2 regions of the Streptomyces sp. NPDC055103 genome follow, and region 1 is predicted to be linked to the other one. Evidence: riboswitches for the same ligand, from Rfam matches in the RefSeq annotation. Region 1 holds a riboswitch; the other holds the start of a gene.
What was found. Region 1 has a riboswitch for cyclic di-AMP ahead of ACWFR1_RS35835 (M23 family metallopeptidase). Riboswitches for the same ligand answer to the same signal wherever they lie in the genome.

Region 1 (7,705 bases):
AACCTCTCCCAGCAGGGCATGTTCCTGGTCGGCGGGGCGCTCGCCGACCGGCTCGGTTTCAAACCGCTCATCGTGGCCGGCTGCGCGCTGCGGACGGTCGGCTTCGGGGCGCTCGCCTTCGCGCAGTCGCTGCCGGCGCTGATCGCCGCCTCGCTCGCGACCGGGCTCGCGGGGGCGCTGTTCAACCCGGCGGTCCGGGCCTGCCTCGCGGCGGAGGCCGGGGAGGAGCGGCGGGTGCAGGCCTTCGCGCTGTTCAACGCGTACTACCAGGCGGGCATCCTGCTCGGGCCGCTCGTGGGGGTGGCGCTCACCGGGGTGTCGTTCCGGCTGACGTGCACGGTGGCGGCGGTCCTGTTCGCCGGCCTGACGCTCGTACAGCTCCGGCATCTGCCCATGAGCGGTGGGACGCCTCCGGCCGCCGGGAAGGGTGAGCGGGGGCAGTTCCGCACCGTCCTCTCCCACCGCACCTTCTGGCTCTTCTCGCTCGCCATGACCGGCTCGTACGTGCTGTCCTTCCAGGTCTATCTGGCGCTGCCGCTCGCGGCGGAGGGCACGGGGCTCACGACGGCGCTGTTCGTCGTCTCGGCGCTGGTCGCGCTCGCCGGGCAGCTGAGGATCACGGCCTGGTGCCGGCGCCGCCTCGACCGCGAGCGGTGCCTGGTCCTCGGGCTCGCGCTGATGGGCGGGGCGTTCCTGGTCCCGGCGGCCCTGGGCCGGGGCGTGGCGGGGCTGCTGCTCTGCGCGGCGGTCCTGGCCATGGCGAACGCCGTGCTCTACCCGTACGAGATGGACACCGTCGTCGCCCTGTCCCGGGGGCGCTGGGTGGCCACCCACTACGGGCTCTACAACACGGTCTGCGGGATCGGGATCACCCTCGGGAACCTGGGGACGGGCGCGCTGCTCGACGTGACCGGCTGGTCGGTGGTGCCCTGGCTGGCGCTGTGCGCGGTGGGCCTGGTGTGCGCGGCGGCGGTCGCCCTCCTCGCCCGCGGCGGACGACTCGCGGAGGCGCCGATGGCGGCGGCGGACTAGGGACCGGGGGCGGGCGGGGTGCCGGGCACGGCGCGGACCGTGCGGGCCGCGTGCCGGGCGCGCGCGGGCCGCGTCCGGGTACCTGGCGCGCGCGGGCCGCGCGGACAGGCCGCCGCTCCGCGCGCGCGGGCCGCGTGCGCGCCGGGCGGACAGGCCGCCGCTCCGGCGTGCGTACGCCAGTCGGCCCCGTGGAGGTCGCCGCCGGGTGCGGTGGCGGTCACCCTGGGAGGGCGCGGAGGTACGGAACACCGTGCCGGTACGGACCGGGCAGGAGAGCACAGGTGGGGCACCCCCCAGGAGCGGCGGACGGCGGGCGGCGGGGCGGCGAGGGCCGCGGTCCGTACGGCGGTGCCCGGCGCTTCCTCCGTGCGCTGCCGCCGCTCGTCATCGTGGGCGGTGTCGTCTTCGACGTGTCGACGCCGCCCGCGTACACCGCCGCTCCGCTCTTCTCCGCCGCCCCTCTCATCGCGGCGCCCTTCTTCTCGACGCTCACGACCCTGGTGACCGGGATCGCCGCCGTCCTCGCCTCCGTCGGGCTGCACGTCTACAACGGCACCGTGACGGGCATCCCGGCCCTCACCGAGACCCTCACCGTCGTCACCGTCTCCGCGCTCGCGCTCCTCATCAACCGGGTCGTGCGGCGCAGCGGCGAGCGGCTGGCCTCCGCGCGGGTCATCGCGGAGACCGCGCAGAAGGCGGTGCTGCCGACGCCGGCCGAGCGGATCGGCGGGCTGCAGTGCGCGGCCCGTTACGAGGCGGCGCAGGCGGACGCGTTCATCGGCGGCGACCTGTTCGCCGTGCAGGAGACCCCGCACGGGGTGCGGCTCGTCGTCGGGGACGTCCGGGGCAAGGGGATGGACGCCGTCGAGGCCGTCGCCGTGGTGATCGGTGCGTTCCGGGAGGCGGCCGAGCAGGAGCGGAGCCTGGAGGGGGTGGCGCAGCGGTTGGAGCGGGCGCTGGCCCGGGAGGGCACCCGCAGACACGGGCTCGACGCCTTCGAGGGATTCACGACGGCCGTCCTGGCGGAGATCCCGCACGGGCGTGAGGACGGCGGCGGGGTCGTACGGATCGTCAACCGCGGTCATCCGCCACCGCTGTTGCTGTACGTGGACGGAAGCCTGGACGTGCTGGACCCGGCGGAGCCGGCGCTGCCGCTCGGCATGGGCGAGCTGGCGGCGTGGCCGGACCGGGCCGAGGAGTGGCCGTACCCGCCGGGCGCGACGCTGCTGTTCTACACGGACGGCCTCTCGGAGGCGCGCGACGCGCGGGGCGTCTTCTACGACCCGGCGGAACGGCTCGCGGGGCGGATCTTCCCGGGGCCCGAGGAGCTGCTCGACGCGCTGGTGGACGACGTACGGCTGCACACGGGCGGCGGGTCGACGGACGACATGGCGCTGCTCGCGCTGAGCAGGCCGGCGACGGGGCAGCCGGAGAGGCGCCGGACGATGCCGGTGGTGCCGCCGCGCGGCGGTGGTCACCAGGCGTAGTCGGAGGGTGTCACTGCGATAACAATTGACATAACGTCAGATTCTCGGTGTTTGAAGGCCCCTTGCTGAAGGGGGGTCAACTCGGGCGTTTCTCTACCAATTCAATGAACGATCACTGGGAACGGCTTGGAATCGGACCCCCCTGTCTATTAACGTTCGATAACGCAGCGCGGTCGTCCCAGCCGTCGCAAGAGGCGGCACCGTGCGCACGCGCCGAATCCTGAAGAGGAACCGGGGAACCACCAATTGGGGTGAATCGGGCCCTTCGCACCTGTGCGAACGTGCCCGTAGGAGACCTTCCTGCTCCGAACCCGTCAGCTAACCCGGTAGGCGAGAAGGAAGGAAAGGAGCGCGCCTTCGTGGCGTCCAACACTCCCGCACCCGAAGCCCCCTTCGATGCCTTCGGTGGTGGTGCGGGCCCCGCCGCTCCGGACACCGAGTGGAACCCCACCGAGGGAACCCTCCGCGCCGAGACCCGCGGTCGGCACCGGGTCGTCAAGCAGCGCTCCAACTTCGCCCGCTCCTCCACCGTCCTCGGCGTCGGCGTCATCGCGGCTGTCGGCGCGGGCGGCCTCGCCACCGCGCAGGAGAAGCCGCCGGTCGCCATATCGCTCCCCGACCTCCCGGACCTGAACCTCCCCTCGGCCGAGGACCTCCCCGGCGTCGGCGAGTTCTTCGCCGACGACGCGGACGCGCAGCTCCAGGACACCCTCACCGGGACCGGGTCCAACACGAACCCGCTCACCGCCGCCACGTACGTCACCCCGGCCGGCGAGAAGGCGGACGGCACCACCACGGCGGACGACACCGCCCGAACCGGAGCGAACGGCACCGCCCAGGCTGCCCTCACCGCGCAGGCCGGGACGCCCACGACCGCCGACGCGGCCGACGCGGGAGAGATCCTGCGCGCCCGCATCCTCCAGCAGGCCGAGCAGCAGCAGGCCTCCGCCGACGCCGCCGAGAAGCTGGCCGCGGAGAAGCTCGCGGCCGAGAAGGCGGCGGCCGAGGCCGCGGCCAAGGCGGCGGCGGCGGAGAAGGCGGCCGCCGACGCGAAGGCCAAGGCGGAGGCGGAAGCCAAGGCCAAGGCGGAGGCGGAAGCCAAGGCGGAGGCCGAGCGGCAGGCCGCGGCGGCGGAGGCCGAGCGCCTCGCGCAGCTCGCCGCCAGCTACTCGATGCCCCTGTCCTCGTACAGCATCAGCGCCACCTACATGCAGTCCGGCTCGATGTGGTCCTCCGGCTACCACACCGGTCTCGACTTCGCCGCGCCCACGGGCACCCCGCTCAAGGCCGTCCACAGCGGCACCGTCAAGTCGGCCGGCTGGTCCGGCTCGTACGGCTACCGGGTCGTCCTGGAGATGGAGGACGGCACCGAGATCTGGTACGCCCACCTCTCCTCCATGACCGTCAGCGCCGGCCAGACCGTGACGACCGGCGAGACGATCGGCCGCGTGGGCGCCACGGGCAACGTCACCGGCGCCCACCTCCACATGGAGGTCCACACCGCGGGCGGCGACGGCATCGACCCGGCGGCCTGGCTCCGCTCCAAGGGCCTGTCGATCTGACGCACCCATGCCCCACCCGGAATAGTCCCGGCGGCGCGGAGGGTTGACCGACCCGTGACCTCTCTCCGCCCGCTGGGCTCTTCCGAACTGCACGTCTTCCCGCTCGCCCTGGGCGGCAACGTCTTCGGCTGGACCGCCGACGAGGCACAGTCCTTCGCCGTGCTCGACGCCTACGCCGCCGCCGGCGGGAACTTCGTCGACACCGCGGACATGTACTCCGCCTGGGCCGAGGGCAACGAGGGCGGCGAGTCCGAGACCGTCATCGGCCGCTGGCTCGCCTCCCGCGGCAAGCGCGACGACATCGTCGTCGCCACCAAGGTCGGCGCCCACCCCCACTTCAAGGGGCTCTCCGCCACCACCATCAAGGCCGCCGCGGAGGAATCCCTGCGCCGCCTCGGCACCGACCGCATCGACCTGTACTACACGCACTTCGACGACGAGTCGGTCCCGGTCGAGGAGATCGTCACCGCCCTCGACCAGCTCGTGAAGGACGGCAAGGTGCGGGCCGTCGCCGCCTCCAACATCTCCCCTGAGCGGCTGCGCGCCTCCCTCGACTTCGCGGAGGCCGAGGGCCTCGCCCGGTACGTCGCGCTCCAGCCGCACTACAACCTGGTCTCGCGCGACACCTACGAGGGCCCGCTCCTGGAGACCGTCGAGAACGCCGGACTCGCCGCCGTCCCGTACTTCGGGCTCGCCTCCGGCTTCCTCACCGGCAAGTACCGCCCCGGCGCCACCGTCGACAGCGTCCGCGCCTCCGGGGCCGGCGAGCACCTGGACACCGAGCGGGGCAGGGCCGTGCTCTCCGCGCTCGACGCGGTCGCCGAGGCCCACGAGGCCGAACTCGCCACCGTCGCCCTCGCCTGGCTCGCCTCCCGCCCGACGGTCGTCGCGCCCATCGCCTCGGCCCGCACGGTCGAGCAGCTCCCGGCCCTGGTCGCGTCCGCGGACCTGACCCTCACGGAGGCGGAACTGACGCTTCTGACGGAGGCGTCGGCGTTCTGAGGTACGGGCGTTCTGAGGTACGGGCGTTCTGAGGTGCCGGCTCACTCCGCCTAACTCCGGTAGGGGTTGTAGCCGCCGTAGTCCAGATACTGCGGCGGCGCCCACACCCGCCCGGTCGCCCGCGCCGCGTACGTGAGCGCGGGGGAGGCGACGGCCCGGCGCTGCCAGAGGTGGTGCAGGAGCTCCTGCTCCCGGGCGGGGAAGTCGGGGCCCGCGGTGCCGCGCCGGGCCCGGTCCCGGAGGAACGCGAGGGAGGTCGCGAAGGACTCGTACTCGCCGACGGCCCGCGCGGCCGGAGGACCGTACGTCCGGGCGGCGAAGCCGCGGGCCAGCTGGCGGGCGCGCATCGAGGAGAGGGCGAGCGGCTCGGCGGGGGAGAGCCAGCCGGCCGCCGCGTACGCCGGGAGCTCCCCGGATATCGTGCGCAGCTCGCGCTGCCGGCTCCAGACCGCGAGCCAGGTCAGCAGGCCGAAGGCGGGGACCATGAAGCAGCCGTACACCGCGTAGAAGGCCAGGGGGCCGCCGAAGGTGGCGGCGCCGTTCCAGGCGGCGTGCATGCCCATGGCGAGGAGCAGCCCGGCGATCGGCAGCAGGACCCGCCGGATCCGCTTCCCGCGTGGTGCGAGGGCGGCGAAGCCGAAGCCGATGCCGGTGAGCACGGTGAAGAGGGGATGCGCGAAGGGCGACATCACGACCCGGACGAAGAAGGTTCCGGCGGTCACCATGCCGATGCCGGTGGCGCCGAACTCCTGGTCCTCGCCGAAGGCGTTGCCGAGGTAGAGGATGTTCTCGGTGAAGGCGAATCCGGTGGCGGTGAAACCGGCGACGACGACACCGTCGACGAGCCCGCCGAAGTGGCGTCGGCGGAAGAGGAAGAGCAGCAGGATCGCGGCGGCCTTCGCGCTCTCCTCCACGACCGGTGCGACCAGGGTGGCGCCGAGGGTGTCCGCCGAGTCCGGGTCGGCGGTGGCCGTCGCGATCCAGCGGACCGCGAAGGAGTTCGCCAGGATCGCGACGAGCGCGGCGGCGAAGGCGCCCCACGCGAAGGCGAAGAGCAGGTTCTTCCAGGGGCCGGGCTCGACCCGGTCGAGCCAGCGGAACGCGGCCATGAGCAGCGGTACGGGAAGCACCGCGAGGCCCAGGCCGACGAGGAAGCCCTGGGTGCCGGTCTGCTCGCGGACCAGCGCCAGGATGAACAGGGCGCAGAGCGCGAGCAGGGTGATCACGGCGACGACCCGGACCAGCCGGCTGCGCCAGAAGGCGAGGCGGGGCCGGTAGCGCCACTGGGACCGGTCGGCGGCGGCCGGGAAGGCCGGCTCTTCGGTGTCCCGGTGCGGGACGGGGGCGGTCGCGGCTTCGGCGGGGACGGGGTTCGACACGTGAGCGACCCTAACGACCCCCACCGACACCGGGCGAAGGAGTTACGTACTCCCTGTCACTTCCTGTCCTGTCACTTCCTCCGGAAGAGGAGGTCGTGCACGACGTGCCCCTTGTCCAGGCCCTGCCCCTCGAAGCGGGTGACGGGCCGGAAGTCCGGGCGGGGCGAGAAGCCGCCGTCGGCGCGGGTGTTCTCGAAGTCCGGGTGGGCGGAGAGCACCTCCAGCATCTGCTCGGCGTACGACTCCCAGTCGGTGGCGCAGTGCAGCACGCCGCCGGGCCTGAGCCGGGTCGCGAGGAGGCTGAGGAACTCGGGCTGGATCAGCCGCCGCTTGTGGTGGCGGGCCTTGGGCCACGGGTCGGGGAAGTAGACGCGGCAGCCGTCGAGGGAGTCCTTGTCGAGCATCTCGCGGAGCAGGATGATCGCGTCGCCGTTGGCGACCCTGACGTTGGTGAGGCCGTTGCGGTCGGCGAGGCCGAGGAGGTTGCCCTGGCCGGGGGTGTGGACGTCCACGGCGAGGATGCCGGTGCCGGGGTCGGCGGCGGCCATCTGCGCGGTCGCCTCGCCCATGCCGAAGCCGATCTCCAGGACGACCGGGAGCCCGTCGAACATCTCGCCGAGGTCGAGGACCCGCTTGCCGTCGATGTCGAGGCCCCAGTCCGGCCACCGCTTGAGCATGGCCTCGGCCTGCCCGTAGGTGACACGGCTACGTCGCGGCTGGAAACTCCGGATCCGCCGCTCGTGATGAGCCCCGGCGGGATCGGGCAGGGGCCCCTCACCGGGGGCGAACATCCGACTGCCCCGCCGCGCGACGGGCTGGACGGAGTCGGCGACGACAGACTGCGGGCTGTTCTCTGGCTGCTCGGACACAATGTCCGATTCTACGATCGCCACGCCGCTACCGAGGTCCAGGAGGGAGGGCGCTTGCGGGGGCCGGGAGGAGGAAGGCCCTGCCGCCACCTGCGAGGGCGCCTCTGCCCGGGCCCCACGCGGGGCGGGTCCCTGTCGGGCCGCGCGGGGCGGGTCGCCTGCTGAGCCCACGCGGGAGAGGGAGCCTGCCGAGCCCGCCAGGCAGAGGGCGAGGACCCGAGTGCCGTCAGGGGGGGGCTGGGGAGCCTGCCCGGAGTGGGCTGGGCCGCTGGGAAGCGGGCGGGCCTGCCGCGGAGCGGCCGGGCCCCGGGAGGGGCGTTGGCGTCGGCGGCGCGGAGCTGCCGCCTCGGGGGGCCGGGGGCGAAGCCCCGGGT
Region 2 (7,705 bases), on a different contig from region 1:
GGCCACCCGTACCACCACACGCCGATCGGCTCCATGGCGGACCTGGACGCGGCGACGCTGGAGGACGCGCGGAACTTCTTCCGCACGTACTACGCGCCGAACAACGCGGTGCTGTCGGTCGTCGGCGACATCGACCCGGAGCAGACCCTCGCCTGGGTCGAGAAGTACTTCGGCTCGATCCCCTCCCACGACGGCAAGCGGCCCCCGCGCGACGGCTCGCTGCCCGACGTCATGGGCGGGGAGCAGCGTGTGGTCGTCGTCGAGGAGGTTCCGGCCCGCGCGCTGATGGCCGCCTACCGGCTGCCGCACGACGGCACGCGCGAGTGCGACGCCGCCGACCTGGCGCTGACGGTCCTCGGCGGCGGCGAGTCCTCCCGTCTGCACAACCGTCTGGTCCGCCGCGACCGGACGGCCGTCGCCGCCGGTTTCGGCCTGCTGCGGCTCGCCGGTGCCCCCTCGCTGGGCTGGCTGGACGTCAAGACCTCCGGTGGCGTCGAGGTCCCGCAGATCGAGGCGGCCGTCGACGAGGAGCTCGCCCGCTTCGCCGCCGAGGGCCCCACGCCCGAGGAGATGGAGCGCGCGCAGGCCCAGTTGGAGCGCGAGTGGCTCGACCGGCTCGGCACCGTCGCGGGCCGCGCGGACGAACTGTGCCGGTTCGCGGTGCTGTTCGGCGACCCGCAGCTCGCCCTCACGGCCGTCGACCGGGTCCTCGACATCACCGCCGAGGAGGTGCAGGCGGCCGCCAAGGCCCGACTGCGCCCCGACAACCGCGCGGTGCTCGTCTACGAGCCGGTGGCCACCGAACAGAGCGAGAGCGACAGCGACGAGGAAGAGGGAGCGGACCAGTGACCGACGCTGCCGTGTCTTTGACGAGCATGGACTTCCACCCGCGGCCCGAGCCGGGCATCGCCAGGCCCTGGGCTTTCCCGGCCCCGGAGCGAGGCTCCCTGGCCAACGGCCTGACCGTGCTCACCAGCCACCGCCCCGGCCAGCAGGTCGTGGCCGTGGAGATCTTCCTGCCGGCCCCGCTGGACGCCGAGCCGGCCGGTCTCGACGGCGTCGCCACGATCATGGCCCGCGCGCTCTCCGAGGGCACGGACCAGCGTGGTGCCGAGGAGTTCGCGGCCGAGCTGGAGCGCTGCGGCGCCACGCTCGACGCGCACGCGGACCACCCGGGCGTACGGGTCTCCCTTGAGGTGCCCGTCTCCCGGCTGCCCAAGGCGCTCGGGCTGCTCTCCGAGGCGCTGATCGCCCCGGCCTTCCTGGACACCGAGATCGAGCGCCTCGTGCGCAACCGCCTCGACGAGATCCCGCACGAGACGGCCAACCCGTCCCGCCGCGCCGCGAAGCAGCTCTCCAAGGAGCTCTTCCCGGCCGAGTCGCGCATGTCCCGGCCGCGCCAGGGCACGGAGGAGACGGTCGCCGCGATCGACTCCGCCGCCGTCCGCGCCTTCTACGAGGCGCACGTCCGCCCCGGCACGGCCACCGCCGTGGTCGTCGGCGACCTGACGGGTGTCGACCTCGACAAGGTCCTCGCCGAGACGCTGGGCGCCTGGTCCGGCGAGCCGGCCGAGCCGCTGCCGATGCCGCCGATCACCGCGGACGACACCGGACGGGTCGTCATCGTCGACCGTCCCGGCGCCGTCCAGACGCAGTTGCTGATCGGGCGCATCGGTCCGGACCGCCACGACAGCGTCTGGGCGGCCCAGGTCCTCGGCACGTACTCCCTCGGCGGCACGCTGACCTCGCGCCTCGACCGGGTCCTGCGCGAGGAGAAGGGCTACACGTACGGCGTGCGGGCCTTCGGGCAGGTGCTCCGCTCGGACGCCGCGGGGAACGGCGCGTCGATGCTCGCCATCAGCGGCTCGTTCGACACCCCCAACACCGGCCCGGCACTTGACGACCTGTGGAAGGTGCTGCGGACCCTCGCCGCGGAGGGCCTGACCGACGCCGAGCGCGAGACGGCCGTGCAGAACCTCGTGGGTGTGGCGCCGCTCAAGTACGAGACGGCCGCCTCGGTCGCCGGGACGCTCGCCGACCAGGTCGAGCAGCACCTTCCGGACGACTTCCAGGCGCAGTTGTACGCGCGTCTCGCCGAGACGGGCACGGTCGAGGCGACCGCGGCCGTGGTCAACGCCTTCCCCGTGGACCGGCTCGTCACCGTGCTCGTGGGCGACGCGGCGCAGATCGCGGAGCCGGTGCGCGCGCTCGGCATCGGTGAAGTCACCGTCGTGACCGGCTGATCGCACCCGCGGACCCGGCAAGGAAGGCCTCGACGTCACGATTTCGTCGAGGCCTTCCGCTTTGCCCGAATTGAGAGGAATGGGGCGTCTGCCCTGTGGCATGTCTTACAAACAGGCGTGTTTGTTTGGCTATTGAAAGACGATCCGCATAGCGTCGGTGCGGCTGTTCGTCAGTGCACGTGCCGCATTCGCGGCAGCGGACAGTCATCGCCGAGTCCCCGTCAGGCGCGAGCCTGGGGAGCCGGGGACCCACACAGTCCCTGGGGTGAATCGGGCGCCTTCGTCACGCACGGAGGGGCTCGTAGGAGACCTTCCTGCTCCGAACCCGTCAGCTAACCCGGTAGGCGAGAAGGAAGGAAAGGAACAGCCCCTACATGGCGTTCACCCGTGCCACCGGGAAGCATCGTGGGCCGAGCCGGATGGCGCGTCGCAGCGTGGGCATCGCCGGCGTCGCGACACTCGCCACCACCGGCGTCATCGGAACCCTCGCCTCCCCGGCGCTCGCCGCCGACACGGACAACCGCTCCGTCGAGGACACCGGCCTCACGCAGGTGATCACCGAGGACTCCCTCGCGGACCGCGTCAACGCCCAGGTCGCCGCGCAGGAGCAGGAGGCCTTCGAGGCCATCGCCAAGGCGAAGGCCCAGGCCGAGGCTCGCGCCGAGGCGAAGCGCAAGGCCGAGGCCCGCGCCAAGGAGGTCCGTGAGGAGCGTGAGCGCGCCGCCCGCGAGGCCGAGCGCCGCCGCCTCAACTCCTTCCAGCTCCCCGTGGCCGGCTCGTACGTGACCACCGGCTACAAGACCGGCGGCTCCCTCTGGTCCTCCGGCAGCCACTCCGGCATCGACTTCCACGCGTCCTACGGCAGCTCGGTCGTCTCCGTCGGCTCCGGCACCGTCGTCGAGGCCGGCTGGGGCGGCGCGTACGGCAACAACATCGTCATCCGGATGAACGACGGCACGTACACCCAGTACGGGCACCTCTCGTCCATCGGGGTCTACGTGGGCCAGAGCGTCGAGCCGGGCCAGCAGATAGGCGTCTCGGGTTCGAGCGGCAACTCGACCGGCCCGCACCTCCACTTCGAGGCGCGGACGAGCTCCGAGTACGGCTCCGACCTCAACCCCATCTCGTACCTCCGCTCCCGCGGCGTCAGCCTCTGACCCCAGGCGGAAGCCGCTGACGCCACACGGAAGCCCCTGGCGTCACACGCATCGCGTCGCAAAAGCCCCGGCTCGTACTGAGCCGGGGCTTTTCGCTGACCGAAACATATGCGCGGATTCCATGGGGGCATCGGAAATTCCGGCCTGCTGCAATAGAGTCGCAGAGCGGACGCAGAACAGGCGTCGCTCGAATTGTCTCTCGCGGACCAAGGCGGAGGTCGGACATGCGCGTTCCCGCGCAATCGGTATGCACGGCGATCCGGGACGACATCGTCTCCGGCGTCTTCGAGCGGGGCGGGCGACTGACCGAGGAGCAGCTCGCGCGCCGCTACGGGGTCTCCCGTGTCCCGGTCCGCGAGGCCCTGCGCACCCTGGAGTCCGAGGGCTTCGTCGTCACCCGCCGCCACGCAGGCGCCCATGTCGCCGAGCCCACCGAGCAGGAGGCGGCCGATCTGCTCGACATGCGGGCCCTGCTCGAACCCCTGGGCGCCGCCCGCGCCGCACAGCGGCGCACCGAGGCACATCTGAAGGTGCTGCGGGGCCTGGTCAGGCTGGGTCAGGAGCGGGCCAGACGCGGCCAGGGCGAGGACCTGCGCTCGCTCGGCGGCTGGTTCCACGAGACGCTGGCGCAGGCCTCCGGCAGCCCGGCCCTGACGGCGCTGCTCACCCAGCTACGGCACAAGATCGCCTGGATGTACGCGGTCGACCAGCCCGCCCACCCCACCGAGGCCTGGTCCGAGCACGGCGCGATCGTGGACGCCGTCGCGCGCGGCGACGCCGAGCGGGCCAGGGCGCTGACGGCGCTGCATGCGGAGCGCTCGCTGGTGCTGCACCGGCTGAAAAGGCCCGAGCGCGGCCGTGTGAGGGTTTCGCAACATGTCGTCAACACGGCGAGCGTCCGGAATTAACACGTGCACCGTATACAAAGAATAGGAATTCGCTGGAGCTGATGTGCGCTGCCGGAAATACCGGCTCCAGAAAAGCGAAAACCGCGGCCGCCGGAATTCCGGCAGCCGCGGTTTCGTCGTACGGGAAAGGCGGGGTCAGACGGTCTCGGGGAGCTCGTCGAGGCCCTCGGCGACCAGCTTCGCGAGGCGGTCCAGCGCGATCTCGGCGCCCTCGGCCTCCGAGGCGAGGACGATCTCCTCGCCGCCCTGCGCGCCCAGGCCGAGCACCGCGAGCATCGAGGCGGCGTTCACGGGGGTGCCGTCGGACTTGGCGATCGTCACCGGAACGCCGGAAGCCGTGGCGGCACGGACGAAGATGGACGCGGGGCGGGCGTGGAGGCCCTCGGCCCAGCCGACGTTGACGCGGCGCTCAGCCATGGTGTTGCCCTTCAAGTCTCAAGCGGGTTGTCTAGACCAGTCTCTCATGCGGTGCGCGGTGCTCGTGCCGACCTTCGAACCGGATCGGACCGCCCTTCGGCCCTCCCCACCCTGCACGGCGCGCACCCGCGGCGCGACCGGTGCCGGTGGCCCGTACCGGCCGTAGGCTGGCCCCATGCAGAGCGCGTCGGAGCAGTCGGAAGCGGCGGATCGACCGGCATCACCGGCACCGGCCTCCACACCGGAGCACGCCTATCCCGATCACTGGGAGGCCGACGTGGTGCTCCGGGACGGCGGCACCGCGCGCATCAGGCCCATCACCGCCGATGACGCCGACCGGCTGGTCAGCTTCTACGAGCAGGTGTCGGACGAGTCGAAGTACTACCGCTTCTTCGCTCCCTACCCGCGGCTCTCCGCCAAGGACGTCCACCGGTTCACCCATCACGACTTCGTCGACCGGGTGGGTCTCGCCGCGACCGTGGGCGGGGAGTTCATCGCCACCGTCCGCTACGACCGCATCGACGACCGCGGCATGCCCGCCTCCGGTCCGGCCGACGAGGCCGAGGTCGCGTTCCTCGTGCAGGACGCCCACCAGGGGCGCGGCGTCGCCTCCGCCCTCCTCGAACACATCGCGGCGGTCGCGCGCGAGCGGGACATCCGGCGCTTCGCCGCGGAGGTGCTGCCCGCCAACAACAAGATGATCAAGGTCTTCACCGACGCGGGCTACACCCAGAAGCGGAGCTTCGAGGACGGCTCCGTCCGGCTCCACCTCGACCTCGAACCCACCGACCGCTCCCTCGCCGTCCAGCGCGCGCGGGAGCAGCGGGCGGAGGCCCGCTCCGTCCAGCGGCTCCTCACCCCCCGGTCCGTCGCCGTCGTCGGCGCCGGGCGCACCCCCGGCGGGGTCGGGCGGACCGTCCTGCGCAATCTTCTCGGCGCCGGCTTCACCGGCCGCGTCCACGCGGTGAACGCCGCACTCACCGACGGTCCCGCCGAGCTCGACGGCGTCCCCGCCCATCCCTCCGTACAGGCCATCGGCGAACCCGTGGACCTGGCGATCGTCGCCGTCCCCGCCGACCGGGTGCCCGAGGTCGTCGCCGACTGCGGCGAGCACGGAGTACGGGGCCTCGTCGTCCTCTCCGCCGGATACGCGGAGAGCGGCCCGGCCGGCCGGGAGCGGCAGCGCGAGCTCGTACGGCAGGCCCGCTCGTACGGCATGCGGATCATCGGGCCCAACGCCTTCGGGATCATCAACACCTCCGAGGCCGTCCGGCTCAACGCCTCCCTCGCCCCCCACATGCCGGCCGCCGGGCGGATCGGGCTCTTCACACAGTCCGGCGCGATCGGCATCGCGCTCCTCGCCGGGCTCCACCGGCACGGCGCGGGACTCTCCTCCTTCATCTCGGCCGGCAACCGCGCCGACGTCTCCGGCAACGACTTCCTCCAGCACTGGTACGACGACCCGGGCACGGACGTCGTCCTCCTCTATCTGGAGTCGATCGGCAACCCCCGGAAGTTCACACGGCTGGCCCGCCGCACCGCCGCGGTGAAACCGGTCGTGGTCGTCAAGGGCGCCCGGCACAGCGGCAGCGCGCCGCCCGGCCACCGGGTGCCCGTCACCCGCATCCCGCACGCCACGGTCTCCGCGCTGCTGCGCCAGGCCGGGGTGATCCGCGTCGACACCGTCACCGAACTCGTGGACGCCGGACTGCTCCTCGCCGCGCAGCCCCTTCCCGCCGGGCCGAGGGTCGCGATCCTCGGCAACTCCGAGTCGCTCGGACTCCTCACGTACGACGCGTGCCTGACCGAGGGGCTGCGCCCGCTGCGGCCGCTCGACCTGACGACCGCGGCGGGCCCGGCGGACTTCCGGGACGCGCTGGCGGCGGCGCTCGCGGACGAGACGTCCGACGCGGTCGTGGTGACCGCGATCCCGTGGGTGGGGGAGAACGGCGCCACCGAGTCCGGCGACGGAGAGGTCCTCGCGGCCTCCCTGCGCGAGGCCGTCGCGTCCGTCCCCGCCCCGGCGAAGCCCGTCGTCGTCGTCCACGTCGAGATGGGCGGCCTCGCGGAGGCCCTCGCGATCGCCACGAGCACCAGGCCGGCGCCGACGACCACAGGACCGGCGCCGACGGGGCCCCGTACGTCGCCGACGCCGGTCCGCCCCGCGACGGCCGCCACCCCGTCCACGGCCGCAACCGGCACGCGGGCCGGCACCCCGGTCGCCGACGCGACGGGAGGCCGAGGCGCCGGCCCAGACCCAGCCCAGGCCCCCCGCCCGACCACCGAGCCGCCCACCGGCCGGACCCCCGCCCAGACCACCGAGCCGCCCGCCGACCAAGCCGCCACCCAAGCCCCCGCCCCCGCCCCGGCCTCCACCCCCCAGCCGACCAGCATCCCCGCCTACCCCGCCGCCGAGCGGGCCGTGCGGGCGTTGGCCGAGGCCGTGCGGTACGGGCAGTGGCGGCGGCAGGCCGCCGAGCCCGGGCGTGTGCCCGAGTACGAGGACATCGACGAGGCCGGGGCCGCCACGCTCATCGAGCGGGTGCTCGGTGCCGGCGGTGACGCGGACACGCGGGGTGTGACCCTCGACACCGCGGACACGGGGGAGCTGCTCTCGCGGTACGGGATCCCCGTGCTGCCCACCCTCCCCGCGCCCACCCCCGACGCGGCCGTCGCCGCCGCCCGCCGGCTCGGCTACCCCGTCGCGCTCAAGACCACCGCGCCCCACCTGCGCCACCGCCCCGACCTCGGCGGCGTCCGGCTGGACCTGGCCACCGAGGAGCAGCTCCGTACCGCCTACGCCGAGCTGACCGAGGTCCTCGGCAAGCCCGAGGAGCTCCAGCCCGTGGTCCAGGCGATGGTGCCCCGGGGCGTCGACACCCTCGTCCGCTCCGCCATCGACCCCGCCGTCGGAGCCGTCCTCTCCTTCGGGCTCTCGGGCGCGGCCTCCGAGCTCCTCGGCGACACGGCCCACCGACTG

Region 2: another riboswitch for cyclic di-AMP. It lies ahead of ACWFR1_RS05630 (M23 family metallopeptidase); the one in region 1 lies ahead of ACWFR1_RS35835 (M23 family metallopeptidase).

Annotation. Positions count from the first base shown of each region.
Region 1 covers NZ_JBSGTX010000090.1:2,736-10,440, forward strand. Annotated here, with positions in the region: gene ACWFR1_RS35820 (MFS transporter) at 1-1,032, shown strand, start outside; gene ACWFR1_RS35825 (hypothetical protein) at 1,029-1,253, opposite strand; gene ACWFR1_RS35830 (PP2C family protein-serine/threonine phosphatase) at 1,314-2,519, shown strand; cyclic di-AMP (ydaO/yuaA leader) riboswitch at 2,721-2,867, shown strand; gene ACWFR1_RS35835 (M23 family metallopeptidase) at 2,879-4,081, shown strand; gene ACWFR1_RS35840 (aldo/keto reductase) at 4,136-5,083, shown strand; gene ACWFR1_RS35845 (PrsW family intramembrane metalloprotease) at 5,134-6,462, opposite strand; gene trmB (tRNA (guanosine(46)-N7)-methyltransferase TrmB) at 6,534-7,253, opposite strand.
Region 2 covers NZ_JBSGTX010000005.1:137,754-145,458, reverse strand. Annotated here, with positions in the region: gene ACWFR1_RS05640 (M16 family metallopeptidase) at 1-849, shown strand, start outside; gene ACWFR1_RS05635 (M16 family metallopeptidase) at 876-2,243, shown strand; cyclic di-AMP (ydaO/yuaA leader) riboswitch at 2,442-2,604, shown strand; gene ACWFR1_RS05630 (M23 family metallopeptidase) at 2,618-3,400, shown strand; gene ACWFR1_RS05625 (GntR family transcriptional regulator) at 3,625-4,308, shown strand; gene ACWFR1_RS05620 (HPr family phosphocarrier protein) at 4,444-4,725, opposite strand; gene ACWFR1_RS05615 (GNAT family N-acetyltransferase) at 4,901-7,705, shown strand, end outside.